One region of the Streptomyces sp. NPDC057253 genome, then DNA from elsewhere that is predicted to be linked to it. Evidence: riboswitches for the same ligand, from Rfam matches in the RefSeq annotation. Region 1 holds a riboswitch; each other region holds the start of a gene.
What was found. Region 1 has a riboswitch for thiamine pyrophosphate ahead of thiC (phosphomethylpyrimidine synthase ThiC). Riboswitches for the same ligand answer to the same signal wherever they lie in the genome.
Positions count from the first base shown of each region.

Region 2: it holds a riboswitch for thiamine pyrophosphate, as region 1 does, so the genes downstream of both, ACFULQ_RS24315 (thiamine ABC transporter substrate binding subunit) here and thiC (phosphomethylpyrimidine synthase ThiC) in region 1, are expected to answer to the same signal.
Region 3: it holds a riboswitch for thiamine pyrophosphate, as region 1 does, so the genes downstream of both, thiO (glycine oxidase ThiO) here and thiC (phosphomethylpyrimidine synthase ThiC) in region 1, are expected to answer to the same signal.

Region 1 covers NZ_JBHUXV010000027.1:42,880-46,107, reverse strand. The annotation lists gene ACFULQ_RS17410 (DUF4240 domain-containing protein) at 1-177, shown strand, start outside; gene thiC (phosphomethylpyrimidine synthase ThiC) at 237-2,072, opposite strand; TPP riboswitch at 2,065-2,254, opposite strand; gene ACFULQ_RS17400 (YibE/F family protein) at 2,326-3,228, shown strand, end outside.
Region 2 covers NZ_JBHUXV010000045.1:37,854-41,081, reverse strand. The annotation lists gene ACFULQ_RS24330 (alpha/beta fold hydrolase) at 1-368, shown strand, start outside; gene ACFULQ_RS24325 (hypothetical protein) at 513-734, opposite strand; gene rlmN (23S rRNA (adenine(2503)-C(2))-methyltransferase RlmN) at 892-1,998, shown strand; TPP riboswitch at 2,022-2,129, shown strand; gene ACFULQ_RS24315 (thiamine ABC transporter substrate binding subunit) at 2,126-3,211, shown strand.
Region 3 covers NZ_JBHUXV010000163.1:12,157-15,384, forward strand. The annotation lists gene ACFULQ_RS44190 (NAD(P)/FAD-dependent oxidoreductase) at 1-873, opposite strand, end outside; gene ACFULQ_RS44195 (hypothetical protein) at 906-1,256, opposite strand; TPP riboswitch at 1,309-1,421, shown strand; gene thiO (glycine oxidase ThiO) at 1,419-2,576, shown strand; gene thiS (sulfur carrier protein ThiS) at 2,573-2,773, shown strand; gene ACFULQ_RS44210 (thiazole synthase) at 2,777-3,228, shown strand, end outside.

The DNA of each region.
Region 1 (3,228 bases):
GAACGCCTCACTGGAAGCGCGGACGCCTTCGACGTGGCCTGGGCCGGCTATCGGCCGGTCGAGGGGCCGGGCGGCGACGCGACGGACATGGGCGAGGACTTCGACTTCGACGACCCGGACCAGATGCATCGGCGGCTGCCCCGCCTGGCGAGGCTCTGCCTCACGGAGCGCGCCTAGGCGGACAGGGCGGCCCGCGGCCCTCCAAGGGGGCGCGGACCGTCCTCCGGGACTACGGCCTACTCCGCCAGCGGCAGGTACACCCGGTTCCCGCTCGCCGCGAACTCCTTCGACTTCTGCAGCATTCCCTCAGCGACCTCCTCGGGTGACGCCCCCTCAGCCGCCGCGCCCCCGAACCGCTCCGTGATGCTGTGGCTGATCTTCATCGAGCAGAACTTCGGCCCGCACATGGAGCAGAAGTGGGCCGTCTTGGCCGGCTCCGCCGGGAGGGTCTCGTCGTGGAACTCACGGGCCGTGTCCGGGTCCAGGGCGAGGTTGAACTGGTCCTCCCACCGGAACTCGAAGCGCGCGTCGGACAGGGCGTCGTCCCAGTCCTGTGCTCCGGGGTGGCCCTTGGCGAGGTCCGCCGCGTGGGCGGCGATCTTGTAGGTGATGACACCCGTCTTGACGTCGTCCCGGTTGGGCAGCCCCAGATGCTCCTTCGGCGTGACGTAGCAGAGCATCGCCGTGCCCCACCAGGCGATCATCGCGGCGCCGATGCCGGAGGTGATGTGGTCGTAGGCCGGCGCGACGTCGGTGGTCAGCGGGCCGAGCGTATAGAACGGAGCTTCATCGCAGATCTCCTGCTGAAGGTCGATGTTCTCCTTGATCTTGTGCATCGGGACATGCCCCGGGCCCTCGATCATGGTCTGTACGTGAAAACGCTTCGCGATCCTGTTGAGTTCCCCGAGCGTCCTCAACTCCGCGAACTGCGCCTCGTCGTTGGCGTCCGCGATCGAGCCTGGCCGCAGGCCGTCGCCGAGCGAGTACGTGACGTCGTAGGCGGCGAGGATCTCGCACAGTTCCTCGAAGTTCTCGTAGAGGAACGACTCCTTGTGGTGCGCCAGGCACCAGGCCGCCATGATCGAACCGCCGCGCGAGACGATCCCGGTCTTGCGGTTCGCCGTCAGCGGTACGTACGGCAGCCGCACGCCCGCGTGGACCGTCATGTAGTCCACGCCCTGCTCGGCCTGCTCGATGACCGTGTCCTTGTAGATCTCCCAGGTCAGCTCCTCGGCCCGGCCGTCGACCTTCTCCAGTGCCTGGTAGAGCGGCACCGTGCCGATCGGGACGGGGGAGTTGCGCAGCACCCACTCGCGGGTGGTGTGGATGTTGCGGCCGGTGGACAGGTCCATGACCGTGTCGGCGCCCCAACGGGTCGCCCAGGTCATCTTCTCCACCTCCTCCTCGATGGAGGACGTCACCGCGGAGTTGCCGATGTTGGCGTTGACCTTCACCAGGAACCGCTTGCCGATGATCATCGGCTCGATCTCCGGGTGATTGACGTTCGCGGGCAGCACCGCACGCCCCGCCGCTATCTCCTCACGGACCACCTCGGGCTCGACGTTCTCCCGGATGGCCACGTACTCCATCTCCGGGGTGATCTCCCCCCGGCGCGCATACGCGAGCTGTGTCACCGCGCTGCCGTCGCGGCTACGACGTGGAAGCCGCGGCCGGCCCGGGAACACCGCGTCGAGGTTGCGCAGGCTGCCACCGCGCGGAGAGGTGTGCTTGATCCCGTCGTCCTCGGGGCGCACGGGACGGCCCGCGTACTCCTCGGTGTCGCCGCGGGCGACGATCCAGTTCTCCCTGAGCGGAGTGAGCCCCCGGCGGACGTCGGTCTCGGTGAGCGGATCGGTGTACGGGCCCGAGGTGTCGTACAGCGTGACCGACTGCCCGTTGGTGAGGTGCACTTGTCGGACCGGCACGCGCAGGTCGGGGCGCGAGCCCTCGACGTACGCCTTGTGCCAGCCGATGGACTTCCCGGCCTCCGTGGGGTGTTTCGTGGGGCTTTCGCCGTTGATGGACTGTTCGTCCTGGCTGGAGGCAGGCGTGCGTACGTCCTTGATGGTCATGAGACCTACTCCCTACGCCGGCATTACCCGGTAACAGGTTCGGCGGTCGACGCAGCGGCTTCCGTCTGCCGACGTTTCGTGGGGAACGTCACTCTCGTGTGATGACGTTCCACGTGAAACATCGCTGGGACGGAGGTCAGCGCCCTCTCAGCCCGGTGCTCCGAGCTCCCGCGTGTACAAAGGTGCCACCACGCTAGCGTCAATTCGGGCGCGGTGAACAGGGGGCCCCATTCGTTCTTGCGATGATCGGTCGGTGACCACGACGCATCAGCCCCCGTACCCGCCGCCCGAGCCTCCGCGCCGCCCCGGCTCCGGAAACGGCCCCGCAGGCGGCAACGGCCGTGCGGGCGGGCCCGATTCCGGTGGCTGGGATGCCTTCGGGCACGGACGGGACCAGGGTCCTGGGCGGGAACAGGGGTCCGGGCGGGTGGGACCCGGTCGTACGCAGGGGTACCCGCAGCAGTATGGGACCGGAACCGGTGGGGGCCAGGGACAGCGTCCCGGGTATGGCTCCAGCGGCCATGGCCACGGCGACGGTTTCGGGGGCGACCCTGGCTACGGCGAAGGCCACGGCCCCCATGAGGGGCACGGACACCATCCCGGCAGCGGGCACGGCCAGGGTCATGGATCCGCCGGCGATCCCGGTCACGGGGGTGACGGCGGAGGCAACGGTGGCGGTGGTGACGGGGGCAGCGGTGGCGGTGGCGGCGGGGGGCACTCGCACGGTCACAGTCACAGCCACGGCCCGGCGGCTCCCGTCTCCAAGCATCTGCGGAAGGTCATCGCGGCGATCCTGATCCCCTTCGCCGGGGCAGTCGTCATCGGGCTCGCCGTGCTCTGGCCCGGTGGCGCGCCGGCACACGAACGCACCGGGGTCGGTTTCGACCGGCAGACCCAGCAGGCCACGGTCACCAAGGTCGTCAGCGTCAGCTGCAAGTCGGTGAACGCCGGAGGGGAGACCCCGACCGGGGACACCTCCACCGCCGAGGGCTCCTCCGCCCAGCAACAGGCGAACGGCACCTGCAAGAAGGCGACGATCCGGGTCGACACCGGCGACGACAAGGGCCGCACCTTCACGGAGATCGTCCAGCCCGACCAGTCGCGGCAGTTGCACGAGGGGCAGAAGGTCGTGGTCGCGTACGAGCCCTCGGCGCCC
Region 2 (3,228 bases), on a different contig from region 1:
CTCAGACGTTCATCGATATTCCCTCGGGGCCTTTCTACGGCTTCAACCGTCCCGGAGCGCAGGTGTCACAGGGTTTGATCGACAACTGGTGGCGCCAGGGAATGATGGGCGCGGCGAACGCCCACTACGAATGCGTCAAGGCGTTCTCCGAGACCGACTTCACCGAGGACCTCAAGCAGATCGAGGTGCCCGTCCTCGTCTGCCACGGCACCGACGACCAGGTCGTCCCGTACGACGACTCGGCACCCCTGACGGTCAAGCTTCTGAAGAACGGGACCCTCAAGTCCTACGAGGGCTATCCGCACGGGATGCTGTCCACGCACCCAGAGGTCCTCAACCCGGACATCCTTGCGTTCATCCGTTCCTGAACCCGGCGGGCCGGCCTCAGCGTCCGGCCGCTCCCCGGCGCACCCGTAGTCCGCGCCGGGGAGCGCACCCGGTCAGGCGGACGTCCGGCCTGCGCCGATCCCGGTGCTCGCAGGGATCCTGTTGTCGCTTGTAGGACATGCTGATCATGCGAACGGGAGTAGCCCCTTGCCCTCCAGGTGGGCGAGCAAAGAGTCAAGGCATGCTTCCGGGGTGGCCAGATCGGCACGAAAGAACGAGTCCTTGCCGAGTGCCCCACCGCTGACGATGACCATCCATGCTGCCCGTCGCTCAACCATGCGGTCACCGTCGACCTTGACGACGGTCGTGACGCCGTGCTCGGCCAGCCACTCCATCAGCTCAAGCATGTCCACTCGCACCCCTCCGGAGCGATCATCCCACCGCTTTGGCAAGCCCTTGGGCCGTCCGAGGCCGATCAACGCCGGCAGTCTGCACCCACAGGTGACCACCCCCACCCCGCTGTGGCCTGGGTACCGGGCGAGGATCTGCGACACTGGATGGGTTATGCCGAAGCCCGGAGAACTCACTTTCGTCGCCCCCCGCGGAGCCAAGAAGCCGCCGCGGCATCTCGCTGATCTCACTCCTGCCGAGCGCAAGGAGGTAGTGGCCGGGATCGGGGAGAAGCCGTTTCGGGCCAAGCAGCTCTCGCAGCACTACTTCGCGCGGTACGCGCACGACCCGGCGGAGTGGACCGACATCCCCGCCGGTGCGCGCGGCAAGCTCCAGGAGGCGCTGCTTCCCGAGCTCATGACCGTCGTACGGCATCTGTCGACCGACCAGGGGACCACGCGCAAGACGCTGTGGCGGCTGTTCGACGGGACGCTCGTGGAGTCGGTGCTGATGCGGTACCCGGACCGGGTGACCATGTGCATCAGTTCCCAGGCCGGGTGCGGGATGAACTGTCCCTTCTGCGCCACCGGGCAGGCGGGGCTCGATCGCAATCTGTCCACCGCCGAGATCGTGCACCAGATCGTCGACGGGATGCGGGCGCTCCGGGACGGGGAGGTGCCGGGCGGGCCCGCGCGGCTCTCCAACATCGTCTTCATGGGGATGGGCGAGCCGCTCGCCAACTACAAGCGGGTCGTCACCGCCATTCGCGCGCTCACCGACCCCGCCCCGGACGGCCTCGGGCTGTCCCAGCGCGGCATCACCGTCTCGACCGTCGGACTCGTGCCCGCCATTCACCGGTTCGCCGACGAGGGCTTCAAGTGCCGGCTCGCGATCTCCCTGCACGCCCCCGATGACGAGCTGCGCGACACCCTCGTCCCGGTGAACACGCGGTGGAAGGTGCGCGAGGTCCTCGACGCCGGGTTCGAGTACGTCGAGCGGTCCGGGCGGCGGCTCTCCATCGAGTACGCCCTCATCCGGGACATCAACGACCAGGCCTGGCGCGGTGACCGGCTCGGACGGCTGCTCCGGGGCAAGCCCGTACACGTCAATCTCATCCCGCTGAACCCCACCCCGGGTTCGAAGTGGACCGCCTCGCGGCCCGAGGACGAGAAGGCCTTCGTCGAGGCGATCGCCGCGCACGGAGTGCCCGTCACCGTCCGGGACACCCGTGGCCAGGAGATCGACGGGGCCTGTGGCCAGCTCGCGGCCACCGAGCGGTAGTCTGGCGACCGTACGTACACCTTCATATCCGACAGGGGAGCGCCACAGCGCTGAGAGTGCGGCAATCGGGCCGCAGACCCTCTGAACCTCGCCCAGGTCATTCTGGGTAGGAAGTTCGGTCATCACCGTGAACAACAAGAAGCTTTTCGCTGCCGTCGTCGGCCTCGGTCTCGTCACGCTGTCCGCGTGCGGATCCTCCGACGACGGCTCCGGGTCGGGCTCCGGCTCCGGCTCCGGCGCCAAGACCGTCACCCTCGTCAGCCATGACTCCTGGGCCGTCTCCAAGGGCGTCCTCGCCGACTTCGAGAAGAAGTCCGGCTACAAGGTCAGGGTCCTGGAGGACGGCGACGCCGGGCAGGCCGTCAACAAGGCCATCCTCACCAAGGACAACCCGCAGGGAGACGTCTTCTTCGGCGTCGACAACACCCTGCTCTCCCGGGCGCTCGACAACGGCCTCTTCCAGTCGTACGAGGCGAAGGGCGCCGACACCGTCAAGGCCGGGTACCGCGTCGACGGGGACAAGGTCACGCCCATCGACACCGGTGACATCTGCGTCAACTACGACAAGGCGTACTTCACCGAGCACAAGCTCCAGCCGCCGACGTCGTACGACGATCTGATCAAGCCCGCCTACAAGAACCTCCTCGTCACCGAGAACGCCTCCACCTCCTCGCCGGGTCTCGGCTTCCTCCTCGGCTCCGCCGCGAAGTACGGGGACGACGGCTGGCAGGGCTACTGGAAGAAGCTCAAGGCCAACGGCGTCAAGGTCGTCGACGGCTGGGAGCAGGCCTACAACGAGGAGTTCTCCGGCTCGGCCGGCGGCAAGAAGGCCAAGGCCGACCGGCCGCTCGTCGTCTCCTACGCCTCCTCGCCGCCCGCCGAGGTGATCTACGCCGACCCCAAGCCGAAGACCGCGCCCACCGGGGTCGCCGACGGCACCTGCTTCCGGCAGATCGAGTACGCGGGGCTGCTGAGCAACGCGAAGAACGCCGAGGGCGGCAAGGCGTTCCTGGACTTCCTGCTCACCAAGGAGTTCCAGCAGGACATGCCGCTCAACATGTTCGTCTACCCGGTGGTCGAGGGTGCCTCGGTGCCGGCCGAGTTCACCGAGTACGGTCCGCAGGCCAAGGATCCCGAGACCATGGACCCGGCGAAGATCGCCGAACACCGTGACGACTGGGTCAAGTCGTGGACCTCGCTCGTCCTCAGGTGAGCCGGAGGGGCGCGGCG
Region 3 (3,228 bases), on a different contig from region 1:
GTGGTGGACCATCAGCCGCTCGCCGTAGCGCCCCGAGGGGAAGGAGGCGCAGTCGCCGACCGCGTGGACGTCCGGTGCGGAGGTCCGCAGCCGCTCGTCGGCGACGACCTCGCCGTGCGCACCGAGCTCGATGCCGGATCCGGCCAGCCAGGCCGTGGCGGGCCGGGCGCCGATGCCGACCACGACGGCTCCCGCGGCCACCCGGGAGCCGTCGTCCAGGACGACCTCACCGGGCTCGACGCGCACCACGCGCGCGTGGGTGCGCAGATCGGCCCCCGCGTCGGCGTACCAGGACGTCATCGGCGCGGCCACCTCGGCGGGCAGCGCGCCCGCGAGCGGACGGTCGGCGGCCTCCACGACCGTCACCGCGCAGCCCGCCTCGCGCGCGGCGGTGGCGAACTCGGCGCCGATCCAGCCCGCGCCGACGACCACGATGTCGTGCTGGCGGGCGAGCACGGGGCGCAGCCGCTCGGCGTCGTCCAGGGTGCGCAGCAGATGCACGCCGGGCACGCCCTCGGTCCCGGGCAGCCGGATCGGTTCGGCGCCGGTGGCGAGGACCAGGACGTCGTACGGCACGACCCCGGCCTCGGTGTCCAGTTCGTGCGCGTCGGGGCGCACGCCCAGCGCCTCGCGGCCGAGCAGCAGTTCGATGCCGAGGGCCTCGAAGTCCACGTCGAAGGCGGAGCCCTCGGCCTTGCCCAGCAGGACCGCCTTGGAGAGCGGGGGACGGTCGTAGGGCTGATGGGGTTCCGCGCCGATCACCGTGACGGTGCCCTGGAAGCCCTGTTCGCGCAGGGCGACCGCGGTCTGCACGCCGGCCATGCCCGCCCCGACCACGACCACCCGCCGCTGCGCCTGCGTCTGCTCGGTCATTTGATCACCCTAGCCACCTGACGAACAGTCAGTCAGGAGTCGTGCCGAGTGACCTGCTCCACAACGCTGGTCCCACTGCCGGACTGCGACTCCCACTCCCAAGTCTCCTCCAGCCGCACCCGGCCGTCGGGAAGGTCCACGACCGTGGAGACGCAGTGCCCGCAGGACGTCGTCCGGTCGTGCTTGAGCTGGACGTAGCGGAAGTCGAGGCGGTCCCCCGCGCGCGTGCCGACCAGATGCCCGCGTACGACGTCCCCGCCCGTGTACTCGGCCCAGATCTCCCCGTCCTTCTCGTGGTACATGAACCGGGTCCTGGTGCCCACCTGACCTGGGGCCTGGTCGGCGACAGGGGCGAGAACGAGACCGTCGAGCGAGCGCGCCACGAAAAGAGGCTCCCTTACTGAGACATACGACGTCGGGCTAGGGTGGCCAACGTAGAGCACTCGCGGGAGCCCGGACGCACCGGGCTGAGAGGGAGGCTGGCCGGCCTCCGACCGTACGAACCTGATCCGGGTCATGCCGGCGAAGGGAGGGGCTGGACGCCCATGTCCTCACGTACGTCAGACGTCCTCGTCGTCGGGGGCGGAATCATCGGCCTGGTCACGGCCTGGCGGGCCGCGCAGCGCGGTCTCCGCACGGCGGTCGTGGACCCGGAACCGGGCGGCGGAGCCGCCCGGGTGGCCGCCGGGATGCTGGCCGCCGTCACCGAACTGCACTACGGCGAGCAGACCCTGCTCGGCCTGAACCTCGCCTCGGCCCGCCGCTACCCCGACTTCGCGGCCGAGCTCACCGAGCTGACCGGGCACGACCTCGGCTACCGCCGCTGCGGCACGCTGGCCGTGGCGCTGGACGCCGACGACCGCGCCCATCTGCGCGAACTGCACGCGCTCCAGCGGCAGTCGGGCCTGGAGTCGGAGTGGCTGTCGGGGCGCGAGTGCCGCCGTCTGGAGCCGATGCTCGCGCCGGGGGTGCGGGGCGGGCTGCGGGTGGACGGCGACCACCAGATCGATCCGCGCCGCCTCACGCGCGCGTTGCTGGCCGCGTGCGAGCGGGCCGGTGTGGTGTTCCACCGCGCGTGGGCACAACGCCTGCGGGTCGCCCGGGACCGGGCCGCCGGGATCACCATGACGGACGCCGAGGAACTGGACGCGGGCCAGGTGGTGCTCGCCGCCGGGAGCCTCAGCGGCCGTCTGGAAGGCGTCCCCCAGGCCCTCCTGCCCCCTGTGCGGCCCGTGAAGGGCCAGGTGCTGCGCCTGACCGTGCCGCCCCGGTACGCGCCGTTCCTGAGCCGTACCGTGCGGGCCGTGGTGCGCGGCAGCCAGGTCTATCTCGTGCCGCGCGAGAACGGCGAGCTGGTGATCGGCGCGACCAGCGAGGAGCTGGGCTGGGACACGACGGTGACCGCGGGCGGGGTGTACGAACTGCTGCGGGACGCGCACGAACTGGTCCCCGGCATCACCGAGCTGCCGCTGACGGAGACGCGCGCGGGCCTGCGTCCGGGCTCCCCCGACAACGCGCCGCTGCTCGGCCCGACGCAGCTGCCCGGCCTGCTGCTCGCCACCGGGCACTACCGCAACGGCGTGCTGCTGACGCCGGTCACCGGGGACGCCATGGCGCACGTCCTGACCACCGGTGAACTCCCGGAGGTGGCCCGCCCGTTCACCCCGGGGCGGTTCCTGGAGCGGGTGGAGCAGCCGGCATGAACATCTCCGTCAACGGGGAGCCGCGCCGGTTCGCTCCCGGCACGGCTCTCGACACCGTCGTACGGGCCCTGACCCCGGCGCCCTCCGGGGTCGCCGCCGCGCTCAACGAGACCGTCGTCCCGCGCGCGCAGTGGTCCTCGACGCCCCTCGCCGAGGGAGACCGCGTGGAAGTCCTCACCGCCGTCCAAGGAGGCTGACCCATGGCCGACGATCCCTTCGTCATCGGCGGTACGTCCTTCTCGTCCCGGCTGATCATGGGCACGGGCGGGGCGCCCAGCCTGGACGTCCTGGAGCGGGCGCTGGTCGCCTCCGGGACCGAGCTCACGACGGTCGCGATGCGGCGGGTGAACCCCTCGGTGCACGGCTCGGTGCTGTCCGTCCTGGAGCGGCTCGGCATCCGGGTCCTGCCCAACACGGCGGGCTGCTTCACGGCCGGCGAGGCGGTTCTCACGGCCCGCCTCGCGCGCGAGGCGCTCGGCACCGAGCTGGTCAAGCTGGAGGTCATCGCCGACGAGCGCACCCTGCTGCCGGACGGCGTGGAGCTGCTGGACGCGGCGGAGACCCTGGTCGACGACGGCTTCACGGTGCTGCCGTACACGAACGACGACCCGGTGCTGGCCCGCAGGCTGGAGGACGTGGGCTGCGCGGCGAT